One region of the Kitasatospora putterlickiae genome, then DNA from elsewhere that is predicted to be linked to it. Evidence: predicted binding sites of a transcription regulator. Region 1 holds the regulator's gene; the other holds the start of a gene.

The links. Region 1 encodes HrcA, which represses chaperone genes, less so after heat shock. Its sites were predicted from a motif close to TTNGCACTCNGNNNNNCNGAGTGCNAA; they were not measured.
Region 2: the regulator HrcA is predicted to act here: its motif matches at 8,032-8,058, upstream of groES (co-chaperone GroES).

Annotation. Positions count from the first base shown of each region.
Region 1 covers NZ_BAAAKJ010000215.1:9,610-22,535, reverse strand. The annotation lists gene ABD308_RS21235 (16S rRNA (uracil(1498)-N(3))-methyltransferase) at 1-692, opposite strand, end outside; gene dnaJ (molecular chaperone DnaJ) at 774-1,919, opposite strand; gene hrcA (heat-inducible transcriptional repressor HrcA) at 1,994-3,028, opposite strand; gene htpX (zinc metalloprotease HtpX) at 3,304-4,224, shown strand; gene pspAB (PspA-associated protein PspAB) at 4,265-4,852, shown strand; gene ABD308_RS21210 (DUF2785 domain-containing protein) at 4,895-5,665, shown strand; gene ABD308_RS21205 (DUF3097 domain-containing protein) at 5,686-6,519, shown strand; gene ABD308_RS21200 (Uma2 family endonuclease) at 6,510-7,067, opposite strand; gene hemW (radical SAM family heme chaperone HemW) at 7,108-8,337, opposite strand; gene ABD308_RS21190 (AMP-dependent synthetase/ligase) at 8,395-10,317, opposite strand; gene ABD308_RS21185 (ABC transporter ATP-binding protein) at 10,639-12,372, shown strand; gene ABD308_RS21180 (ABC transporter ATP-binding protein) at 12,522-12,926, shown strand, end outside.
Region 2 covers NZ_BAAAKJ010000129.1:27-10,460, reverse strand. The annotation lists gene ABD308_RS13570 (GuaB3 family IMP dehydrogenase-related protein) at 1-195, opposite strand, end outside; gene guaB (IMP dehydrogenase) at 375-1,880, opposite strand; gene shbA (RNA polymerase sigma factor ShbA) at 2,126-2,794, opposite strand; gene ABD308_RS13555 (response regulator transcription factor) at 3,112-3,723, opposite strand; gene ABD308_RS13550 (WhiB family transcriptional regulator) at 4,293-4,619, shown strand; gene ABD308_RS13545 (LysR family transcriptional regulator) at 4,705-5,709, opposite strand; gene groL (chaperonin GroEL) at 5,841-7,469, opposite strand; gene groES (co-chaperone GroES) at 7,586-7,891, opposite strand; gene ABD308_RS13530 (hypothetical protein) at 8,152-8,466, shown strand; gene ABD308_RS13525 (THUMP-like domain-containing protein) at 8,494-9,702, shown strand; partial or broken gene ABD308_RS13520 (polysaccharide deacetylase family protein) at 9,678-10,434, opposite strand, start outside.

The DNA of each region.
Region 1 (12,926 bases):
GAGGTGCGCAGCACCGAGGGGCCGAGCCGGTAGGGCTTGGCGCCGTCCTCGGCGAAGGCGGCCAGTTCCTCCGGGGAGACCCCGCCCTCCGGGCCGACCACCAGCACCAGGTCCCCGGTGTCCGGCAGCGCGGCGCCGGCCAGCGGCTCGGCGCCCTCCTCGTGCAGCACGGCCGCGAAGGCGGCGCCGATCAGCACCGGGGCCAGCTGCCGGGTGGTCATCACGTCGCGGATCACGGGGAAGCGCAGCCGGCGGGACTGCTTGCCGGCCTCCCGCGCGGTGGCCCGCCACTTGGCGAGCGCCTTGCCGCCGCGCTCGCCCTTCCACTGGGTGATGCAGCGCGAGGCCGCCCAGGGGATCACCACGTCCACGCCGACCTCGGTCATGGTCTCCACGGCCAGCTCGCCCCGGTCGCCCTTGGGCAGCGCCTGGACGACGACGATCCGCGGCGCCGGCTCCGGCTCGCGGCGCACGGCCGCCACCGTCACCTCGATCCCGTCCTTGCCGCGCACCGCCGCGACGGTGCCGTCCACGCCGAGGCCCAGCCCGTCCGTCAGGGTGACCGCCTCGCCCGGCGTCAGCCGCTTCACGGCGGCCGCGTGCCGTCCCTCCGGCCCGTCCAGCAGCACCAGCGCGCCGGGCGCGGCGGCGGCGATCCGCTCGGTGTCGGTGACGAACACGGGCGCGGTCATGCGGGGAACCTCCGGGAGGGGAACGGGGACGGGGACGCGAAAGGGGTGCCGGGCAGGCCCCGGCACCCCCGCGCGGAACGGCTACCGGCCGTTGAAGGCGTCCTTCAGCCGGGAGAACAGCCCCTGCTGCCCGGGCGCGAACTGGCCGGAGGGCCGCTCCTCGCCGCGCAGCACCGCCAGGCGGCGCAGCAGGTCCTCCTGCTCGGCGTCGAGCTTGGTGGGCGTCTGCACCTCGACATGCACTATCAGGTCGCCCCGGCCGCCGCCGCGCAGGTGGGTGATGCCCCGGCCGTGCAGCGGGATGGACTGGCCGGACTGGGTGCCGGGCCGGATGTCGACCTCCTCCACCCCGTCCAGGGTCTGCAGCGGCACCTGGGTGCCGAGCGAGGCCGCCGTCATCGGGATGGTGACGGTGCAGTGCAGGTCGTCGCCGCGCCGCTGGAACACCGTGTGGGTGGTCTCGGCGATCTCGACGTACAGATCGCCGGCCGGGCCGCCGCCGGGGCCGACCTCGCCCTCGCCGGCCAGCTGGATCCGGGTGCCGTTGTCGACACCGGCCGGGATCTTGACGGTCAGGGTGCGGCGGGCGCGGACCCGGCCGTCGCCGGCGCACTCCGGGCACGGGGTCGGCACGACGGTGCCGAAGCCCTGGCACTGCGGGCAGGGGCGGGAGGTCATGACCTGGCCCAGGAAGGACCGGGTGACCTGGGAGACCTCGCCCTTGCCGCGGCACATGTCACAGGTCTGCGCGGAGGTGCCGGGCGCGGCGCCCTCCCCACTGCAGGTGGTACAGGTGACCGCCGTGTCGACCTGGAGCTCCTTGGTGGTGCCGAACGCGGCCTCCTCCAGGGTGATCTCCAGGCGGATCATGGCGTCCTGGCCGCGCCGGGTCCGCGAGCGCGGGCCGCGCTGGCCGGAGGCCGCGCCGAAGAAGGCGTCCATGATGTCGGAGAAGCCGAAGCCGGCCGCGCCCGCGCCGAAGCCGCCCGCCCCGCCGCCCCCGCCGTTCGGCGAGAGCGGGTCGCCGCCGAGGTCGTAGACCTGACGCTTCTGCGGGTCGGAGAGCACCTCGTAGGCGGCGTTGATCTCCTTGAACCGCTCCTGCGTCTTCGGGTCCGGGTTGACGTCCGGGTGCAGTTCGCGTGCCAGGCGCCGGAACGCCTTCTTGATCTCGTCCTGCCCCGCATCCCGTCGGACGCCGAGTACCGCGTAGTAGTCCGTGGCCACCAAATGCTCCGCTTGTTCCGCCTGTAAGAGTGCTTGCGACTGCGGTCACCATCAGATCCGATGGTGATCCGTTCCTACGACTCGGCCAGGATCTGGCCCACGTACCGTGCCACCGCTCGCACCGCCCCCATTGTGCCCGGATAGTCCATCCGGGTCGGACCGATCACACCCAGTTTGGCCACGCTTTCGTCGCCCGAACCGTAACCGACCGAGACGACCGACGTGGAATTCAGGCCCTCGTAGGCGTTCTCACGGCCGATCCGGACCGTCATCCCGGCGTCCGCGGTCTCACCCAGGAGGCGGAGCAGGACGACCTGCTCCTCCAGTGCCTCCAGCACCGGCTGGATGGTCAGCGGGAAGTCGTGGCCGAGGCGGGTCAGGTTGGCCGTGCCGGCCAGCATGATCCGCTCCTCGCTCTGTTCGGCGAGCGTCTCGAAGAGCGTCGCCAGCACCGTCGACACGGTCGGCCGGTCGGCCGCCTCGAACAGCGCGGGCAGCTCCTCCAGCAGCCCGGGGACCTCCGGCAGCCGCTGGCCGGCGGCCCGTGCGTTGAGGCGGGCCCGCAGGTCCGCCAGCAGGGTCTCGCCGACGGCGCCCGGGCAGTCCACCAGCCGCTGCTCGACCCGGCCGGTGTTGGTGATCAGCACCAGCATCACCTTCGCCGGGGCCAGCGCGACCAGCTCGACGTGCCGCACCGTGGAGCGGCTCAGCGAGGGGTACTGGACCACCGCGACCTGGCGGGTCAGCTGGGCCAGCAGGCGCACGGTGCGGGCGACCACGTCGTCGAGGTCCACCGCGCCGTCCAGGAAGTGCCGGATCGCCCGCCGCTCGGGCGCGCTCATCGGCTTGACCTCGGCCAGCTTGTCGACGAACAGCCGGTAGCCCTTGTCGGTGGGGATGCGCCCGGCGCTGGTGTGCGGCTGGTGGATGTAGCCCTCCTCCTCCAGCGCGGCCATGTCGTTGCGGACGGTGGCCGGGGAGACCCCGAGGTTGTGGCGGTCCACCAGGGCCTTGGAGCCGACCGGCTCCTCCGTCCCCACGTAGTCCTGGACGATCGCGCGAAGCACCGCGAGCTTGCGGTCGTCGAGCTGGCGGACCTCACCGGCCATGGGGCACGCACCTCCGTCTTCACGCGTTGTCCGTTGTGACACGCCGTTGTGGCATGTGTCCGCATTCGAGCTGTCCGGGCCGGCCCCGCAGGACCCCGGCCTTGGCACTCGGGTCTCCCGAGTGCCAGAACCGTACCTGCCAGTGTAAGGCCCGGGTCCGACGGCAGGAACGGCCCGGCCGGGGTGATCCTGCCCGCAGTTCGCGGCGCGCGGGTGATGCCGCGGGCCCGCCCGGGTGGGAGCATCGGAAGCGGACGGCGAACGGAGGAGCAGCGATGTCGACCCCGGGCCAGCACACCCGCTTCGCCCCCGACCGCGGCCTGACCGGCCGGATGGTGGGGACGATGTTCCTGATCGGACTGCTGTACGTCGGCTTCACCGGGCTGCTGATCGCCCTGCTGCGCGGCGCCTGGCCGATCATCGTCCTGATCTCCGGCGGCCTGTTCGTCGCCCAGTTCTGGTTCAGCGACAAGATCACCGAGCGGGCCATGGGCGCCCACCGGGTCACCCCCGAGCAGTACCCGCAACTGCACGGCGCCGTCGACCGGCTCTGCGCGCTCGCCGACATGCCCAAACCCCGGGTCGCCGTCGCCGACAACGACATGCCGAACGCCTTCGCCACCGGCCGCAACCCGCGGAACGCGGTGGTCTGCGTCACCACCGGGCTGCTGCGCCGGCTGGAGCCGGAGGAACTGGAGGGCGTGCTCGCGCACGAGCTGTCGCACGTCGCCCACCGGGACGTCGCCGTGATGACGGTGGCCGGCTTCCTCGGCGTGCTGGCCGGCGCGATGACCAGGATCGCCGTGTACGGCGGCTTCATGGGCGGCGGCCGCAACAGCAACGACTCCAACGCCGCGATCGTCGCGCTGGTCGTCCCGCTGGTGTCGATCGCGGTCTACGCGATCAGCTTCCTGCTGACCCGGCTGCTCTCCCGCTACCGGGAGCTGGCCGCCGACCGGGCCGCCGCCCAGCTCACCGGCCGGCCCAGCGCGCTCGCCTCGGCGCTCACCAAGGTGACCGGCCAGATCGCCGCCATCCCCACCAAGGACCTGCGCCAGGCGCAGGCCTACAACGCCTTCTACTTCGCCCCCGCGCTGAGCGCCCGGGAGGCCGCCGCCCAGCTGTTCTCCACCCACCCGACACTGGAGCAGCGGCTGGCCCAGCTCGCCACGATCTCCACCCGGCTCGGCCGGTGACCCGGACCCCTCGACCCTGCTTCCGGAAGGACGGACCGCCGTGGGCATCCTGGACGCGCTGTTCGGCCGCAGCAAGCCCGTCAAACCCGACCTCGACCAGCTGTTCGGGGTGCCGTCCGCCGCGCTGACCCTGGAGGCCGGGGCGGGCCTGCGGCCCACCGGGCTGGGCTCGGTCTGCTTCGCCTCGGTCGAGGGCGGCGCCTTCGACGAGGTCGAGCGGCAGGTCAGGGCGCTGCTCGACGCCGACACCGGACGCGGCGGCGTCCCCGTGGAGGCGTCCCGGGACGCCTACGGCTACTCCTGGCTGCTCGCCCGGCACGCCCCCGAGGAACTGCCCGAGCTGGTCAACGACCTGCACGCGGTCAACAGCGAGCTGGAGGCGAACGGCTTCGGGCCGCAGCTGCTCTGCTCTCTGATCGGCTTCCGGGACGCCGGGGGGCGCCGTCCGCTGGCCCTGGTCTACCTGTACAAGCGCGGCACCTTCTACCCGTTCGCGCCGCTGCCGGGCGGCGGGGAGAAACGCGACAGCCCGCTGGAGCTGGAGGTCAACGCGATGCTCGGCAACGACCTGCGGCTGGAGAAGGACCTCACCCGCTGGTTCCCGGTCTGGGGCGCGCCGGGCCTGTGAAAACCGGTGGCCGCGGCGGGCCGGGCCGCCTAGGGTCCGGCCGTGATCAACTGGACCGAGATCGAGACCGCCGCCCCCACCCCCGACCTGCTCGCCGCCGTGAGCGCCGCGATGCGCTCCCCCGACCCCGAGACCCGCGACACCCACGCCTACGAGCAGTTGTGCCGCTGGGTGCCGCTGCTCACCCCCGAACAGCGCCTGGCCCTCGGCGACGAGATGGCCGGGCGGCTGTCCGACCCCGAGATCCAGGCCCGCACCTTCGCCCCGCTGGTCCTCGCCGAACTCGTCGACGCCGGCGCCCACCGGCCCGCCTGGCTGGACGCCTTCGCCCACTGGTACCCCGCCGAGAGCGACCTGCGCGGCTGGGACCCCGGACTCGGGTGGCTGCACGCCGTCGCGCACGGCGCCGACCTGCTGGGCGCCCTCGGACGCAGCCCGCTGGTCGCCGACCCGGCGCCTCTGCTGGACCTTGCCTCGGCCCGGCTGCTCGCCCCCACCGACCACGTCCTGGACGCCATGGAGGACGACCGCCTCGGCCGCGCCATCGGCCAGGTCCTCACCCGCTCCGAGCTGACCGAGCGGCAGGCGCTGGCCTGGCTCGACCCGATCGCCGCCACCGGCCGCCGAAAGCCCGGCGTCGTCCCCGCGACCGTCTCCAACACCCTGCGCACCCTGCGGGTGGTGTACCTGCTCGCCGACCGCGGGGTGCGCCCGGTCCCGGGCGCCGAGCCGGTGGCGCTGCGCCACGCCGCCGCCCTGCGCGGGCGACTCGCCGAGGTCCTGGCGATCAACACCTCGTACTACCTCGGCTGACGCCTCGTAGACTGCGTGGAATGCGCAGCCGCCAGTACGGACCCGACCTGACCCCGCCGTGGAAGAAGCAGGCTCCCGCGCCGGAGGTGCCCGCCGAGCGGGACCTGGTGGTCGAGGAGGCGGCGAGCGGCTTCTGCGGGGCGGTGGTGCGCTGCGAGAAGACCGCCGAGGGCTTCACCGTCACCCTGGAGGACCGTTTCGGCAAGCACCGGGTCTTCCCGCTGGTCCCGCGCGGCTTCCTGCTGGAGGGCCGGACGGTCACCCTGGTCCGGCCCACCGGGCCGGCGCCGGCCCGCGCCCCGGGCCGCACCGCCTCCGGCTCGGTCGCCGTCCCCGGCGCCCGGGCCCGGGTGGCCCGGGAGTCGCGGATCTACGTCGAGGGCCGGCACGACGCCGAGCTGGTGGAGCGGGTCTGGGGCGACGACCTGCGGATCGAGGGCGTGGTCGTCGAGTACCTGGAGGGCGTCGACGACCTGCCCGCGATCGTCGCCGACTTCGCCCCCGGCCCGGGCCGCCGCCTCGGCGTCCTGGTCGACCACCTGCTCCCCGGCACCAAGGAGCACCGCATCGCCGCCCGGGTCACCGGCCCGCACGTGCTGGTCGTCGGCCACCCCTACATCGACGTCTGGCAGGCCGTGAAGCCCTCCTCGGTGGGCATCCCGGCCTGGCCCGCCGTCCCCCGCGGCGAGGACTTCAAGCTCGGCACCTGCCGCCGCCTCGGCTGGCCCGAGGACACCCCCGCCGCCTGGAAGCGCATCCTGTCGAAGGTCGACTCCTACAAGGACCTGGAGCCCGAGCTGCTGGGCCGCGTCGAGGAACTGATCGACTTCGTCACCCCGCCGGGTCAGGAGTAGGTCCGGAACTCCGAGGTGTCGAGAACGACACCCAGGAGGTCCAGCGGCACCGGCTCGCCGAACTTGGTGGTCCGCTCCGCCACGTAGTCCGGCAGCCCCGAGGCCCCCGCCGGGGTCGGCTCGGTCAGCAGCACGCAGAGGCCCTTGATCGGATCGACGATCAGATAGACGGGAACGGCGCCCTCCGCGTAGAGCTCCCGCTTGGTCCGGTAGTCGCGCAGCACGCTGGTCTTCGAAACGACCTCGACCACCAGGGTCACGGCTGGTGCGGGAACCAGGCGCCCGGGCCCCTTGACGGCTCCCCGCTCGATCACCACCAGATCCGGCTGCGGCTCGCTCGCGTCGGCGGGGAAGGCCACGTCCTGGGTCTGGAGCCGGTGCCACCGGATGCGCGGGACCTGGTCGACGATCGACTCGACGATGAGGTTGTGGGCCATGTCCGGCCCCGCCATCATCACGATTTCCCCCCTGATGAGCTCGGCCTTGCAGCCCTCCGGGACCTCCAGGTCCTCGAAGAATCTGGTCATCCGTTCATCGATGGCGGTCATCGCGCGCTCCCTCCGACGGCTGACACCACGTTAACGACACTCAGTCCACCAGGTCCCGCACCACCGCGTCGGCCAGCAGGCGGCCCTGGAGGGTGAGGGCGGCGCGGCCGTGGTCGTAGGGGGCGGCGGCGAGGAGGCCGTCGGCGAGGGCGCGGGCGGCGGCCTCGCGGCCGGCGGCGGTGAGCAGGTCCAGGGGGATGCCCTCGGCGAGACGCAGTTCCAGCAGGATCCGCTCGACCCGGCGGTCCTCGGCGGTGAGGCGTTCGCGACCCTGGGCGGGGGTGCGGTGCTCGGCGAGGGCGCGGGCGTAGGCGGCCGGGTGCTTGGCGTTCCACCAGCGGACGCCGCCGACGTGGCTGTGCGCGCCGGGGCCGGCGCCCCACCAGTCGCCGCCGGTCCAGTACAGCTCGTTGTGGCGGCAGCGGCCCTCCGGGGTGGTGGACCAGTTGGAGACCTCGTACCAGGAGTAGCCGGCGGCGCTCAGCGCCTCCTCGGCGATCAGGTAGCGGTCAGCGTGCACGTCGTCGTCGATCATCGGCAGTTCGCCGCGCCCGACCCGGGCGGCCAGCCGGGTGCCCTCCTCGACGATCAGCGAGTAGGCGGAGACGTGGTCGGGGCCGGCGCCGATCGCGGCGTCCAGGGAGGCGCGCCAGTCGTCGTCGGACTCGCCGGGGGTGCCGTAGATGAGGTCGAGGTTGACGTGTTCGAAGCCGGCCGCGCGGGCCTCGGCGACGCAGGCCTCGGGGCGGCCGGGGGTGTGGTGGCGGTCGAGCAGTTTCAGCACGTGCGGGCGGGCGGACTGCATGCCGAAGGAGATCCGGTTGTAACCGCCCTCGCGCAGCTCCGCCAGGTACGCCGGGTCCACGGACTCCGGATTGGCCTCGGTGGTGATCTCGGCACCGTCCGCGAGCCCGAACTCCTCGCGGATCGCGGCGAGCATCCGCACCAGGTCGCGGGCCGGCAGCAGGGTCGGGGTGCCGCCGCCCAGGAAGACGGTGCGCACCGGCGGCGCGTCCGCGCCGAGCACCCGGCGGGCGAGCCGGACCTCGGCGACCACGTTGTCCGCGTACGTCTCCTGGGAGGCGACGGTGCCCGAGGAGCGCAGCTCGGTGGCGGTGTAGGTGTTGAAGTCGCAGTAGCCGCAGCGGCTCGCGCAGTAGGGCACGTGCAGGTAGAAGCCGAACGGCCGCGAGCCCAGCCCGTCGAGGGCGTGCGCGGGCAGGGAACCGTCGGACGGCACCGGTTCGCCGTCGGGGAGTGCGGAGGGCATGACCCCATTGTCCCGTACGGCCGGGGTGATCTCCCCGGCCGCACGGGACGGGGCCGGTCAGGCCTCGTTGGCGCCCGTGTACATCGCGGTGACGGCCTCCGCGTAGGTCCGCTCCACCACCGGGCGCTTGATCTTCAGGCTCGGGGTGAGCTCCCCGTGCTCGATGTCCAGGTCGCGCGGCAGCAGGTGGAACCTCTTGATCGTCTGCCAGCGCTGGAGCCGTTCGTTGAGCCGGCGCACGAAGCCGTCGATCAGCTCACGGGTGCGCGGGTCGGCGACCACCTCGGCGTAGGACTTGCCGGCCAGACCGTTCTCGGCGGCCCAGGGCATGATCACCGCCTCGTCCAGGCCGATCAGCGCGGTGCAGTAGTTGCGGCCGTTGCCGATCACCAGGATGTTGCTGACGAACGGGCAGACCGCCTTGAACCTGCCCTCCACCTCGCTCGGCGCGACGTACTTGCCGCCGGAGGTCTTGAACAGGTCCTTCTTGCGGTCGGTGATCCGCAGGAAGCCGTCCGGGGACAGCTCGCCGATGTCCTCGGTGTGGAACCAGCCGTCCGCCTCCAGCACCTCGGCGGTCTTCTCCGGCAGGTTGTGGTAGCCGCGCATCACGCCCGGGCCGCGCAGCAGGATCTCGCCGTCCTCGGCGATCCGCACCTCGGTGCCGGGCAGCGGACGGCCCACCGTGCCCACCCGGATGTCCTCGGCCCGGTTGACGCTGGAGCCGGCGCTGGTCTCGGACAGCCCGTAGCCCTCCAGGATCGGCACCCCGGCGCCGACGAAGAAGTAGCCGATCTCCGGGGCCAGCGCGGCGCTGCCGGACACCGCCCCGCGCAGCCGCCCGCCGAAGGCCGCCCGGATCTTCGCGTACACCAGCCGGTCGGCGAGGGCGTGCTTCATCCGCAGCAGCGCCGGGGCGGTGCCCACGCCGGTCGCCACCCGGCTGTCCTGGACCGTGCGGGCGTACTCGCGGGCGGTGCGCGCCGCCCACAGGAAGATCTTGTACTTGGCGCCGCCCTCGGCCCTGGCCCGGCCGGCGATGCCGTTGTAGACCTTCTCGAAGATCCGCGGCGCCGAGGCCATGATGGTCGGCCGGATCACCGGCAGGTTGTGGATGATCCGCTCCACCCGGCCGTCCAGCGCCATCACGTGGCCGGTCGCGATCTGCCCCGAGATCAGCGTCTTGCCGAACACGTGCGACAGCGGCAGCCACATGAACTGCACGTCGTCGGCGGCCAGCAGCCCGCTCGCCTCCTGGGCCCGCCCCTCGTAGGCCCAGCAGTCGTGCACCAGGCGCACGCCCTTGGGGCGGCCGGTGGTGCCGGAGGTGTAGATGAGGGTGGCCAGCCGCTCCTTGTCGAGCGCGGCGATCGTCCTCTCCACCGCGTCCGGGTGCGCCGCCAGGTGCTCGGCGCCCAGCCGCTCCAGCTCGGCGAGGGTGATCACCCGCAGCCGCCCGGCCGGCGGCGGCCCGTCCGGCTCGTCGAACAGGATCACCGTCTCCAGCCCGGGCAGCCGGTCCAGCTCGGCGACCACCTTGTCCAGCTGGGCGGTGTTCTCGGCGAACAGGGCCCGGGAGCCGGAGTCGGAGAGGATGAACGCCGTCTCGTCGGCGTTGGTGCTCGGGTAGACGGCCGTGGTGGCCGCGCCCGCGCACATGTTGCCGAGGTCGGCGAGGATCCACTCCAGCCGGGTGGAGGAGGCCAGCGCCACCCGGTCCTCGGCCTCGATGCCCAGCGACAGCAGGCCGGCCGCCACCGCGTACACCCGGACCGCGGTCTGCGCCCAGGTCAGCGAACGCCACTGCTCGGCGCCGGGCGTGCTGTCCGCCGCCTGCTCGTCCACCGGGACGGGGTGGCGGTAGGCCTCGGCGCCGGGGGTCAGCGCGACCCGTTCCTGGAACAGGTGGGCGACGGAGGCGGGGCGCCCGGCCACGATGTCGGTACGGCCGGAGTCGATCAGGGACTGCGCGGAACTCAACGAGGACCTCCGGGAGCGGGTGGCCGTCTGGAAGATGTGACGTCCGTGGGGGCGGCCGCCGGCCCCCGGGCAGCCGGGACCGGTACCGGCGAGTAACAAGAGGGCTGCCAGCAGCCTAGGGGGAAACCGGTCATTCCGTAAGAGGGCGGGCCGGGTCGGCACTCTCCCGAACCACCGGTGCACGGCACCACCTCGCCACCCGGAACGTTCGGCAAAGGGCTGGACAAAGATCCGGCTCGCTTGCCCGGAATCTCCTGTACCGGCCTCCCGAACCATGAGAATTGGGATGCCAACTCCGCCGCCGACGACAAGAGTGAGCCAGTGCTGATCAGACTGCTCAGGGCGTACCTGCGCCCCTACACCCGACCGATCACCCTGCTGGTGCTCCTCCAGCTGGTGTCCACCCTCGGGCTGCTCTACCTGCCCACGCTCAACGCCGACATCATCGACAGCGGAGTGATCAAGGGGGACACCGGCTACATCCTGCGCGTGGGCGCCGTGATGATCGGCGTCACCCTCCTGCAGACCCTCTGCTCGATCGTCGCCGTCTACTACGGCGCGCGCACCGCCATGGCCGTCGGCCGCGACATCCGGGCCGCCGTCTTCGACCGCGTCCAGGGCTTCTCCGCCCGCGAGATCGGCCAGTTCGGCGCCCCCTCCCTGATCACCCGCACCACCAACGACGTCCAGCAGGTCCAGATGCTGGTCCTGATGTCGTTCACCCTGATGGTCGCCGCACCGATCATGTGCGTCGGCGGCATCATCATGGCCCTCAACCAGGACGTGCCGCTCTCCGCGCTGCTGCTCGCCGTCGTCCCCGTCCTCGGCGTCCTCGTCGTCGCCCTCGTCCACCGGCTGCGCCCGCGCTTCCGCGGCATGCAGGAGAAGATCGACACCGTGAACCGGGTGCTGCGCGAGCAGATCACCGGCATCCGGGTCATCCGCGCCTTCGTCAAGGACGACCACGAGCAGAACCGGTTCGCCGGCGCCAACGAGGACCTCACCGACGTCTCGCTGCAGGTCGGCAAGCTGATGGCCTACCTGTTCCCGAGCGTCATGCTCGTCATCAACGTCTCCAGCGTCGCCGTCCTGTGGTTCGGCGCCCACCGGATCAACAGCGGCGAGATGGAGATCGGCGCCCTCACCGCCTTCCTCTCCTACCTGCTGCAGATCCTCATGAGCGTCATGATGGCCACCTTCATGTTCATGATGGTGCCGCGCGCCGAGGTCTGCGCCGAACGCGTCCAGGAAGTGCTCGACACCCACTCCAGCGTCGTGCCGCCCGCCGCCCCCGTCACCGAGGTGCTGCGCCGCGGCCGACTCGAACTGCGCGACGTCGACTTCCGCTACCCCGGCGCCGAGGCGTCCGTGCTGCGCGGCATCGGCATCACCGCCGGCCCCGGCGAGACCACCGCCGTCATCGGCTCCACCGGCAGCGGCAAGTCCACCCTGCTCGGCCTCGTCCCCCGGCTCTTCGACGCCACCTCCGGCCAGGTCCTGCTCGGCGGCGTCGACGTCCGCGAACTCGACCCCACGACCCTCGCCGACAGCGTCGGACTCGTCCCGCAGAAGCCCTACCTGTTCTCCGGCACCGTCGCCAGCAACCTGCGCTACGGCCGGCCCGACGCCACCGACGAGGAACTCTGGCACGCCCTGGAGATCGCCCAGGCCAAGGACTTCGTCGAACAGCTCCCCGAAGGCCTGGACGCGCCCATCTCCCAGGGCGGCGGCAACGTCTCCGGCGGCCAGCGCCAGCGCCTGGCCATCGCCCGCACCCTGGTGCGCCGGCCCGACGTCTACCTCTTCGACGACTCCTTCTCGGCGCTCGACTACGCCACCGACGCCAAGCTGCGCAAGGCGCTCGCCCGCGAGACCTCCGACGCCACCGTGGTGATCGTCGCCCAGCGCGTCTCCACCATCCGCGACGCCGACCGGATCATCGTCCTGGACGAGGGCGCCGTCGTCGGCAGCGGCACCCACGGCGAGCTCATGGCCGGCAATCCGACGTACCGGGAGATCGTGCTCTCCCAGCTCACCGAGCAGGAGGCGGCGTGACCAGCCCCGACAAGCCCGCGCCCGGCCTCGGCAAGGCACCCGGCGGACGCCCGGGCGGACCCGGTGGACCCGGCGGACGCCCGCCCCAGACGGCCGGCGACTCCCAGGCCGCCGCCGCCCGCCGCGGCCCCGCCGGCCCCGGCCGCTTCATGGGCGGCCAGGGCGCCGAGAAGTCCATGGACTTCAAGAACTCCGGCAAACGGCTGCTCAAGCTCCTGCGCCCCGAACGCGCCCTGATCGCCGGCGTCCTCGCCCTCGGCACCCTCAGCATCGGCGCCGCCGTCGTCGGCCCCAAGATCCTCGGCCACGCCACCGACCTGATCTTCGCCGGCGTCATCAGCGGCCGCTTCCCCGCCGACGCCTCCAAGCAGCAGATCGTCGACTCCATGCGCGCCGGCGGCGAAGGCGACCTCGCCAACCTGCTCTCCTCCGTCGACTTCACCCCCGGCCAGGGCATGGACTTCGGCGCCATCGGCACCGTCCTGCTCTGGGTCCTCGCCATCTACGTCGCCGCCGCCGTCTTCGGCGTCGTCCAGGGCCGCCTCGCCGCCCAC
Region 2 (10,434 bases), on a different contig from region 1:
GATGGCCTGCCGCGGTGAGACCACGCTGTCCATGGGCGCGGCCAGGAACGGCAGCTCGAAGCGGTAGGCGTCGATCTGCCAGGCGATCGAGACCTCCTTCGGGTCACGCGTACGGCGGCTGGGGACGACGGCGATGTCGTCGAAGGAGTACGCCCGACGGCCGCGCTTGCCTCGCCCGATCTCGATCTCAGTCACTTCGAGCCCTTCTGGTGGTGTTGCTCATGCCCGCCGGGTCACCCCGGCCGCCCCCCAGTATCCCGCACCCGCCCGCCGTCGCACGGCGCCGCCCGCCCCCGGCCCCCCGCCGGCGCCGCCCCGACAGCCCGCAGGGCCCGCCACCCCTCGGTGGCGGGCCCTGCGGCGGGGATCCGGGATCAGCCGCGGGCGCTGTAGTTCGGCGCCTCGACGGTCATCTGGATGTCGTGCGGGTGGCTCTCCTTGAGGCCCGCCGAGGTGATCCGGACGAACCGGCCCTTGCTCTCCATCTCGGCGACGGTGGCCGCGCCGACGTAGCCCATGGTCTGGCGCAGGCCGCCGACCAGCTGGTGCAGCACCGCGGAGAGCGGGCCGCGGTAGGGCACCTGGCCCTCGATGCCCTCGGGGACGAGCTTGTCGTCCGAGGCGACCTCGGCCTGGAAGTAGCGGTCCTTGGAGTAGGAGCGGCCCTGGCCGCGGGACTGCATGGCGCCCAGCGAGCCCATGCCGCGGTAGGACTTGAACTGCTTGCCGTTGATGAACATCAGCTCGCCCGGGGACTCCTCGCAGCCGGCCAGCAGCGAGCCGAGCATCACGGTGTCGGCGCCGGCGGCGAGCGCCTTGCCGATGTCGCCGGAGTACTGCAGGCCGCCGTCGCCGATGACCGGCACGCCGGCCGCCTGGCAGGCCACGGCGGCCTCGTAGATCGCGGTGACCTGCGGGACGCCGATGCCGGCGACCACGCGGGTGGTGCAGATGGAGCCCGGGCCGACACCGACCTTGACGCCGTCCACGCCGGCGTCGATCAGCGCCTGGGCGCCGTCGCGGGTGGCGACGTTGCCGCCGACCACGTCGACCGCGACGGCCGACTTGATCTTCTCGATCCAGGCCAGCGCGTTGTGGCTGTGGCCGTGCGAGGTGTCGACGACCAGGAAGTCCACGCCCGCCTCGACCAGGGCCTGGGCGCGGTCGAAGGCCTCGGCGCTGGCGCCGACGGCGGCACCGACCAGCAGCCGGCCCTCGGCGTCCTTGGCGGCGTTCGGGTACTGCTCGGCCTTGACGAAGTCCTTGACCGTGATGAGGCCCTTGATCCGGCCGTCGTCGTCGACCAGAGGCAGCTTCTCGATCTTGTGACGGCGGAGCAGCGCCATGGCGTCGACACCGGAGATGCCGACCTTGCCGGTGATCAGCGGCATCGGGGTCATGATCTCGCGGACCTGGCGGGTGCGGTCCGTCTCGAAGGCCATGTCGCGGTTGGTGACGATGCCGAGCAGCTTGCCGCTCTCGTCGGCGATCGGCACGCCGGAGATCCGGAACTTGGCGCAGAGCGCGTCGGCCTCGGCGAGGATGGTCTCCGGGCCGACCGTGATCGGGTCGGTGACCATGCCGGACTCGGAGCGCTTCACCAGGTCGACCTGGTTGGCCTGGTCCTCGACCGACAGGTTGCGGTGCAGGACGCCGACGCCGCCCTGACGGGCCATCGCGATCGCCATCCGGGACTCGGTGACCTTGTCCATCGCCGCGGAGAGCAGCGGGATGTTGACGCGCACGTTGCGCGAGACCCGCGAGGAGGTGTCGACCTCGTTCGGCAGCACCTCGGACGCCCCCGGCAGCAGCAGGACGTCGTCGTACGTGAGTCCGAGCATCGCGAACTTCTCGGGTACGCCTGCGGCGTTGTAAGACATTTCGGGGGTACCTTCCGTGGCCGGCTCGATCAGCTCGCGCCCTGAGGGTGGGGGCGCTGTCATCAGCTCACTCGCTCGGACCGCCGAAAGCCCGGTGGCCGTTGGAGGATCCTCCAGGGGAAAACCCGTGCACACCGTCGAAACTTTGGCGACCCGCCCAGGCGCCGATACCCCATGGTACTGGCACCGCGAACGCGCTCTCGTGTGCCCTTGACAACAACGCCCGGCCGTGGGCCATTCCGCCGCTAGGACGACTCCTCGGCGAGCGCCCGCAGCCGGCTCAGCGCGCGGTGCTGGGCGACCCGCACGGCCCCCGGCGACATCCCGAGCACCTCGCCGGTCTCCTCCGCCGAGAGCCCGGCGGCCACCCGCAGCAGCACCAGCTCGCGCTGCCGGGCCGGCAGGTTGGAGAGCAGTTCCTTCGCCCAGGCCGCGTCGCTGCTGAGCAGCGCCCGCTCCTCCGGGCCGAGCGCGTCGTCCGGGACCTCCGGCAGGTCGTCCTGCGGGACCACCGTCGAGCCGGGCCCGCGCATCGCGGCCCGCTGCAGATCGGCGATCTTGTGCGCGGCGATCCCGTAGACGAAGGCCTCGAAGGGGCGCCCCTGGTCCTTGTACCGGGGCAGCGCGCAGAGCACCGCGACGCAGACCTCCTGCGCGATGTCGTCCACGTGGTGCCGGGCGCCGCCGGGCAGCCGGACCAGCCGGCCCCGGCAGTACCGCAGGGCCAGCGGGTGGACGTGGGCGAGCAGCGCGTCGATCGCCGGCCCCTCGCCCCGGACGGCGGCCGCGACCAGTGCGGCGAGCGCGCCGGGCCCGTCGGCCGGGTCCGCGTACGCCGGGCCGGGCCCGGGCGCGGAGGGCTCGGCCTCCACCGGGTCCGCCTCACCGGGAGACCCGGTCACGTCGTCACGCATCGGTCCATGGTGCCTGGTCGCGCGGGAAAACGCGGCACCGCGTCCGGAGTTGTGCACCGGAACGTTATGCGGTGCCGCCCCGGTCCGCACCACCGGCCACTCCTGCACCGTCCCGCCTCCCACCCCACCGCCAGGGGTGGTCCCGTCCGCGGCGCCGTCCGCCGAGTCTCCTGCGGCTGCGTGGTTCGCCGCAGTTCCTGTCCGCTGGTCCCCGAGGTGCTCCACTCCTCCATGGTGCAACCTCGGGACCGTAACGTCACACGCCCCCGCGCGAACAATCGTGCGGAGCGTGCCGGAACCGGCGGCGCCGGCTTCGGTCAGCGGACCAGGCCCCAGCGGAAGCCCAGCGCCACCGCGTGCGCGCGGTCCGAGGCGCCGAGCTTCTTGAACAGGCGTCGGGCATGGGTCTTGACGGTGTCCTCGGAGAGGAACAGCTCGCGGCCGATCTCGGCGTTGCTGCGGCCGTGGCTCATGCCTTCGAGCACCTGGATCTCACGCGCCGTCAAGGTCGGCGCCGCGCCCATGTCGGGGCTGCGCAGCCGGCGGGGGGCGAGCCGCCAGGTCGGGTCGGCGAGCGCCTGGGTGACGGTGGCCCGCAGTTCGGCGCGCGAGGCGTCCTTGTGCAGGTACCCCCGGGCGCCCGCGGCGACCGCGAGGGCGACGCCGTCGAGGTCCTCGGCGACGGTGAGCATGATGATCCGGGCGCCCGGGTCGGCGGACAGCAGCCGCCGGACCGTCTCCACCCCGCCGAGGCCGGGCATCCGGACGTCCATCAGGACGAGATCGGAGCGGTCGGCCACCCAGCGGCGGAGGACCTCCTCCCCGTTCGTCGCGGTGGTGACCCGGTCGACACCGGGTACGGTCGCGACCGCGCGGCGAAGCGCCTCGCGGGCGAGCGGGGAATCGTCGCAAACGAGAACGGAAGTCATGACCGTCGTCCTCCGCAGCTGATCCGCGTCACGTTGAGCCTCCTGGCTGGTACGAACCTCTCCGACACGGCCGATCGGCGTCAGACTCCGTGCTGATCGCCTGAGATTCCCCGCGATCGTTCCCGACGTCCGGCGTCCGCTAACCGCCTCCGCACTTCCAACGACCATCACTCGAATGAGTTACGGCCTTCGGGGCCATCTCCACCACTGTACGTGGCCGACCCGTTACCGATCAGCCGCATCGCGGTGCACACGCCGCACTTTTGCGCAGCTCGCGCGCGGTCGGCGTACGACCCGCACACCCGCGCGGGTCCGCGTGCGCCCGTCGGCCACCCGATTGCCACATCCGCGCCCGGCGGTCGCCGACCCGTCGGTCATGCCCACTTTGCCCGGTTTTCGAGCTTTTGTATGGTCATTGACTGTTGTGCCACTCTGTGGGTGACTTGTCCATGGAGTTGCCGTAAGTCATATTTCCAGGTGTCCACACCGCGCCGGACGCCCCGCCGTGCCGCCGCCGACGCAACCCGCCGGCGCGGCCCGCGGTCGACGACCTCTGAAGGGAATGAGCCATGGCAGATTTCTCCCGACTCCCCGGCCCCAACGCGGACCTCTGGGACTGGCAGCTCTCCGCGGCCTGCCGCGGCGTGGACAGCTCGCTCTTCTTCCACCCCGAGGGCGAGCGCGGCGCGGCCCGCAGCTCGCGCGAGGCGAGCGCCAAGGAGGTCTGCATGCGCTGCCCGGTGCGCACCGAGTGCGCCGCGCACGCGCTGGCCGTCCGCGAGCCGTACGGCGTCTGGGGAGGCCTGACCGAGGACGAGCGCGAGGAGATGATGGGCCGTTCGCGCAACCGCCTGGTGGAGGTGCCGCTCGCCGCGCCGAGCGCGGCCCAGCCGTAGGACCCCGATTTCGCCCTACCGGGAAGAAACGTTTCTTCTCGGGGAGCGGCGTGCCCGGCCGCCGCAAGCCCGGCGCGCCGACGGGTCAGCGCCCGCCGGCCGCCCCCGCCAGCCGCTCCAGCATCAGCGCCACCGCCGGCACCTCGGCGAGGTCCGGCAGGGTCAGCGCGACCACCTGCCGCACCGCCGGCGCCCCCGAGGCGGCGTGCACCGCCACCGGCGCCACCCCGTCGGGACGCACCGACTCCAGCGCCAGCCCGGGCAGCACCGCCACTCCGAGCCCAGCGGCGACCAGTCCCACCACCGCCGGGTAGTCGTCGGTCGCGAAGTCGATCCGCGGCTCGAAGCCGGCGCCCGCGCACAGCTCCACCAGGTGCCCCCGGCACTGCGGGCAGCCGGCGATCCACTGCTCCCCCGCCAGCTCGGCCAGCTCCACCGGCCCGCCGCGCCCGGCCAGCCGGTGCCCCGAGGGCAGCAGCCCCACCAGCGGGTCGTCCAGCAGCGGGGTGACCACCAGATCGGACCAGTCGACCCCCGCGCTCAGCTGCTGGGCCTCCAGATTGGCCTCGGCGCGCGCCTCCCGGGGCGTGCCGTGCGCGGGCGCCGGCGCCGGTGCGGAGGCGGATCCGGGGGCCTGCGGGTAGCGGAAGGCGAGCGCCACCTCGCACTCGCCGCCACGCAGCATCGCCAGCGACTCCGGCGGTTCCGCCTCGACCAGCGACACGCGCACACCCGGATGGCTGTCCCGCAGCCGGGCGACCGCCGGCGGCACCAGGGTCGAGCTGGCGGTCGGGAAGGACACCAGCCGCACCCGCCCGGCCCGCAGCCCGGCGATCGCCGCGATCTCCTCCTCGGCGGCGGAGAGCCCGGCGAGGATCCCGGTGGCATGCTTGAGCAGGACCCGACCGGCCTCGCTCAGCTGCATCCCGCGGCCCGAGCGGACCACCAGCGGGGTGTCCACGGACTTCTCCAGCGCCTTCATCTGCTGGCTGATGGCGGGCTGGGTGCAGCCCAGCTCGCGGGCGGCCGCGGAGAAGGAGCCGGTGCGGGCGACGGCACGCAGGACGCGCAGGTGGCGGGCCTCGATCATGAGACCAAGATATAAGGGATTCTTTGCAACACGCAAAATTCAACTGATAGTTGAATCCTGGAACACGCCGCAGGCCCGGCCCGCCTCCCCTCGCGGGGCGCGGACCGGGCCTGCGTTCAGTCGTTACGGCCTCAGTGCGAGTGGCCGTGACCGCCGTGCGAGTGACCGTTGTCGGCCTCCTCCTCCTTCTTCTCCACCACGAGGGTCTCGGTGGTGAGCAGCAGGGAGGCGATCGAGGCGGCGTTCTCCAGGGCGGAGCGGGTGACCTTGACCGGGTCGATGACGCCGGCCTTGACCAGGTCGCCGTACTCGCCGGTGGCGGCGTTGTAGCCCTGGCCCGCCTCCAGCTCGGCGACCTTGGAGGTGATGACGTAGCCCTCCAGGCCGGCGTTCTGGGCGATCCAGCGCAGCGGCTCGTGCAGCGCCTTGCGGACGACCGCGACACCGGTGGCCTCGTCGCCGGACAGGCCCAGGCCGTCGTCCAGCACCTTGGCGGCGTGGACCAGGGAGGCGCCACCACCGGCGACGATGCCCTCCTCGACCGCGGCACGGGTCGCCGAGATGGCGTCCTCCAGGCGGTGCTTGCGCTCCTTGAGCTCCACCTCGGTGGCGGCACCGACGCGGATGACGCAGACGCCGCCGGCCAGCTTGGCCAGGCGCTCCTGCAGCTTCTCGCGGTCCCAGTCCGAGTCGGTGTTGGCGATCTCGCCCTTGATCTGGGCGACGCGGCCGGCCACGGCCTCGGACTCGCCGGCACCGTCGACGACGATCGTGTCGTCCTTGGTGACGGTCACGCGGCGGGCCGAGCCCAGCACGTCCAGACCGGCCTGGTCGAGCTTGAGGCCGACCTCCTCGGAGATCACGGTGCCGCCGGTCAGCACGGCCAGGTCGCCGAGGATCGCCTTGCGGCGGTCGCCGAAGCCCGGGGCCTTGACGGCCACCGCGTTGAAGGTGCCGCGGATCTTGTTCACCACGAGGGTGGACAGCGCCTCGCCGTCGACGTCCTCGGCGATGATCAGCAGCGGGCGGGACGAGCCGCCCTGCAGGATCTTCTCCAGCAGCGGCAGCAGCTCCTGGATGGAGGAGATCTTGCCCTGGTTGATCAGGATGTACGGGTCCTCAAGGACCGCCTCCTGACGCTCGGCGTCGGTGACGAAGTACGGCGACAGGTAGCCCTTGTCGAACTGCATGCCCTCGGTGAAGTCCAGCTCCACGCCGAAGGTGTTCGACTCCTCGACGGTGATGACACCGTCCTTGCCGACCTTGTCGATCGCCTCGGCGATCAGCTCGCCGACCTGGGCGTCCTGGGCGGACAGCGTGGCGACGGCGGCGACGTCGTCCTTGCCCTCGATCTCGCGGGCGATCGACAGCAGGTGCTCGGAGACGGCGGCGACGGCCTTGTCGATGCCCTTCTTCAGGGCGGCCGGGCCGGCACCGGCGGCGACGTTGCGCAGACCCTCGTTGACCAGGGCCTGGGCCAGCACGGTGGCGGTGGTGGTGCCGTCGCCCGCGACGTCGTTGGTCTTGGTGGCGACCTCCTTGACGAGCTGCGCGCCAAGGTTCTCGTACGGGTCGTCGAGCTCGACCTCACGGGCGATGGTGACACCGTCGTTGGTGATGGTCGGGGCGCCGAACTTCTTGTCGATGACGACGTTGCGGCCCTTGGGGCCGATGGTCACCTTGACGGTGTCGGCCAGCTTGTTGACACCGCGCTCCAGCGAGCGGCGGGCGTCCTCGTCGAACTGCAGGATCTTCGCCATGTTCCCTATTCCTTCGGGGGTGCGGCCGACGCGGCGGCCGCTCGACTACGTGAACCAACAGCCACGCCCCGGCCCCCTGTCACTAGGGACACGGATCCGGGGCGTGGCTGGACGCCTTACTTCTCGATGATGGCGAGAACGTCGCGGGCGGAGAGCACCAGGTACTCCTCGCCCTGGTACTTCACCTCGGTGCCGCCGTACTTCGAGTACAGGACGATGTCACCCACGGCGACGTCGAGCGGCAGACGCTGGCCGTCCTCGAAGCGGCCCGGGCCGACGGCCAGGACGACGCCCTCCTGGGGCTTCTCCTTGGCGGTGTCCGGGATAACCAGGCCGGAGGCCGTGGTGGTCTCGGCGTCGAGCGGCTGGACCACGATGCGGTCCTCGAGCGGCTTGATGGCAACCTTGCTGCTGGTGGTCACGTCCGAGCTCCCCTTCGGAGATTACGGGGTTTTCTAACGGGTAGGGGCGAACTCGCGCGTCTGCCGTCGCGGGGGTCAGACACACGCTGTCGCGTTAGCACTCCCCCGGTGGGGAGTGCTAGGACGACCATAGGCCGCGGTTAGCACTCAGTCAACCAGAGTGCCAACGACGCGCGGATCGGCCGCGCGGGACGGACCCCGGCCGCCCCCGGTGATCGCACCCGTGTACGGCTCCCACCCGCCACCGCGAGACTGTTCGCATGACCTCGCCCCCCGCGCGCCCCGGCCCGTCCCGGCGCGCCGACCTGCTGCTCGCGCTCGCCGCCCTCCCGCTGATGGGCGGCGTCACCGCCGTGCTGCTCTTCGGCGCCCTCGCCCTGGCGACGGGCACGGCGGTGAGCGGCTCCGGCGGACTCCTCCCGGTGCTCCTCGCGGTCGGCTTCGGCCTCGGCCTCGCGCTCACGCCGGCCGTCCTGCTCGCCCGGAGCACCTGGCGGACCGGCTGGCGGCTGGTGCCGGCCGCCGCCGCGCTCTCCCCGTTCACCGCGCCCTGGTGGTTCCTGCTGACGAACTGACCGCCCCCGACCGGCGAGAATGACCCCGTGGAGAACGACGACCTGCGGCCCCTGCTGACCGACCGGGGCCAGGCCCTGCTCGCCGAACTGCGCGACTTCGCGCCCGGGGAGGAGCTGGCGCTGGCCACCCGGCTGCGCAAGGAGCACCCCGCCGGCCTGGTGTCGGCCGCCCTCGGGCAGGCGCGGCTGCGGCAGCGGGCCCGGGCCAAGTTCGGCGCCGACGCCGACCTGATGTACTTCACGCCCAACGGCGTCGAGCAGTCCACCCGGCGCGAGGTCGCCGAGTGGCGGGCGCGGCGCTTCGCGGACCTCGGGGTGAAACGGCTGGCCGACCTCTGCTGCGGGATCGGCGGCGACGTGCTGGCACTGGCCCGGGCCGGCGTCGAGGTGCTCGCCGTCGACAAGGACCCGGCCGCCTGCGCCGCCACCGCCGCCAACGCGGCCGCCCTCGGCCTGGCCGACCTGGTCGAGGTGCGCTGCGCGGACGTCGCCGACGTCGACGTCACCGGCTTCGACGCGGTCTTCACCGACCCGGCCCGGCGCACCTCGCGCGGCCGGGTCTTCGACCCCGAGGCGTACGCGCCGCCGCTGTCCTGGGCGATCGAGGCCGGCCGGCGCACCCCGGTCGGCGCGCTCAAGGTGGCCCCCGGCATCCCGCACGAGGCGGTGCCGGAGGACGCCGAGGCCGAGTGGGTCTCCGACCACGGGGACGTCAAGGAGGCGGTGCTCTGGTTCGGCACCCGGGCCGGGCACCCGCACCGCGCCACCCTGCTGCCGCAGCGGGCCAGCCTCACCGGCGGCGATCTGCCCGACCCGCCGGCCGGCCCGGTCGGCCGGTACCTGTACGAGCCGGACGGCGCGGTGATCCGCGCCCACCTGGTCGCCGAGGTCGCCGGGCGGGTGAACGGGCGGCTGATCGACCCGAAGATCGCCTACGTCACCTCGGACGAGCTGGTCGACACCCCCTACGCGCACGGCTTCGAGCTGACCGACGTGCTGCCGTTCCACATCAAGAGGCTCAAGGCGCTGCTGCGCGAGCGGGGCGTCGGCACCGTGGTGATCAAGAAGCGCGGGATGGCGATCACCCCGGAGGAGCTGCGCCGCCAGCTGAAGCCCACCGGCCCGAACGCCGTCACGGTGATCCTCAGCCGCACCGACCACGGCCCGCTGATGATGCTCGGCCACCCGGTGACCGGCCCGGCCGCGGCCGTTCAGGCGGCCGGCGTCTCGATGTAGTCCTCCAGCCGGGCCACCGCGAAGCCCTGCTCCTGGATCCTGGCCAGCAGCTCGCCGAACATCTGGGTCATCGTCTCGCCCTTGAGGTCCTTGGGCCCCCGGAAGTGGGCGAGCACGATGTCGCCGGGCCGCAGCCGCTTGTCCGCCGCCTGGTACTGCATGTCGTGGATCTGCATCGACTCGCGCCAGAGCACGATCGCCTTCGGCCCGCACTGCTGGACGGCGGAGTTGAGCGCCGGCGTGTTGGCGCCGTCGCCGTACGGCGGGCGGAACAGCAGCGGCGCGGTGCCGTACTCCCGGGTGAGCGCGGCCTGGGCGTCGCAGACCTCGGACCGCTGCCTCTCCGGCGCCACCCTGCTCAGCTGGGCGTGGTCCGTCGTGTGGTTGTGGACGTGGTTGCCGAGCGCCTGCAGCCGCTTGAAGTAGCCGTAGTCGTCCTTGACGATGTCGCGGGTCAGGAACATCGAGACCGGCACCTTGAGGTCGGTCAGCATCTCGACGAACCGCGGGTCCTTCTCGGCGCCGTCGTCGATGGTGAGGAAGACGACCTTGTCGGTGGTCTTCACCTCGCTGAACACCGGGACCGGCCCGGTCCTCTGGAGCTTCACCGGCTTGTCGGCGGGCGCGGGGGGCGCGGGCGGCAGCGGGGTGAGGTTCCACTTCGCCCAGGCGGCGGCGTCCCCGGCGGCGGGGGCGGGAGGCGCGCTCGGCGGCGGCGCGGTGGTCGCCGAC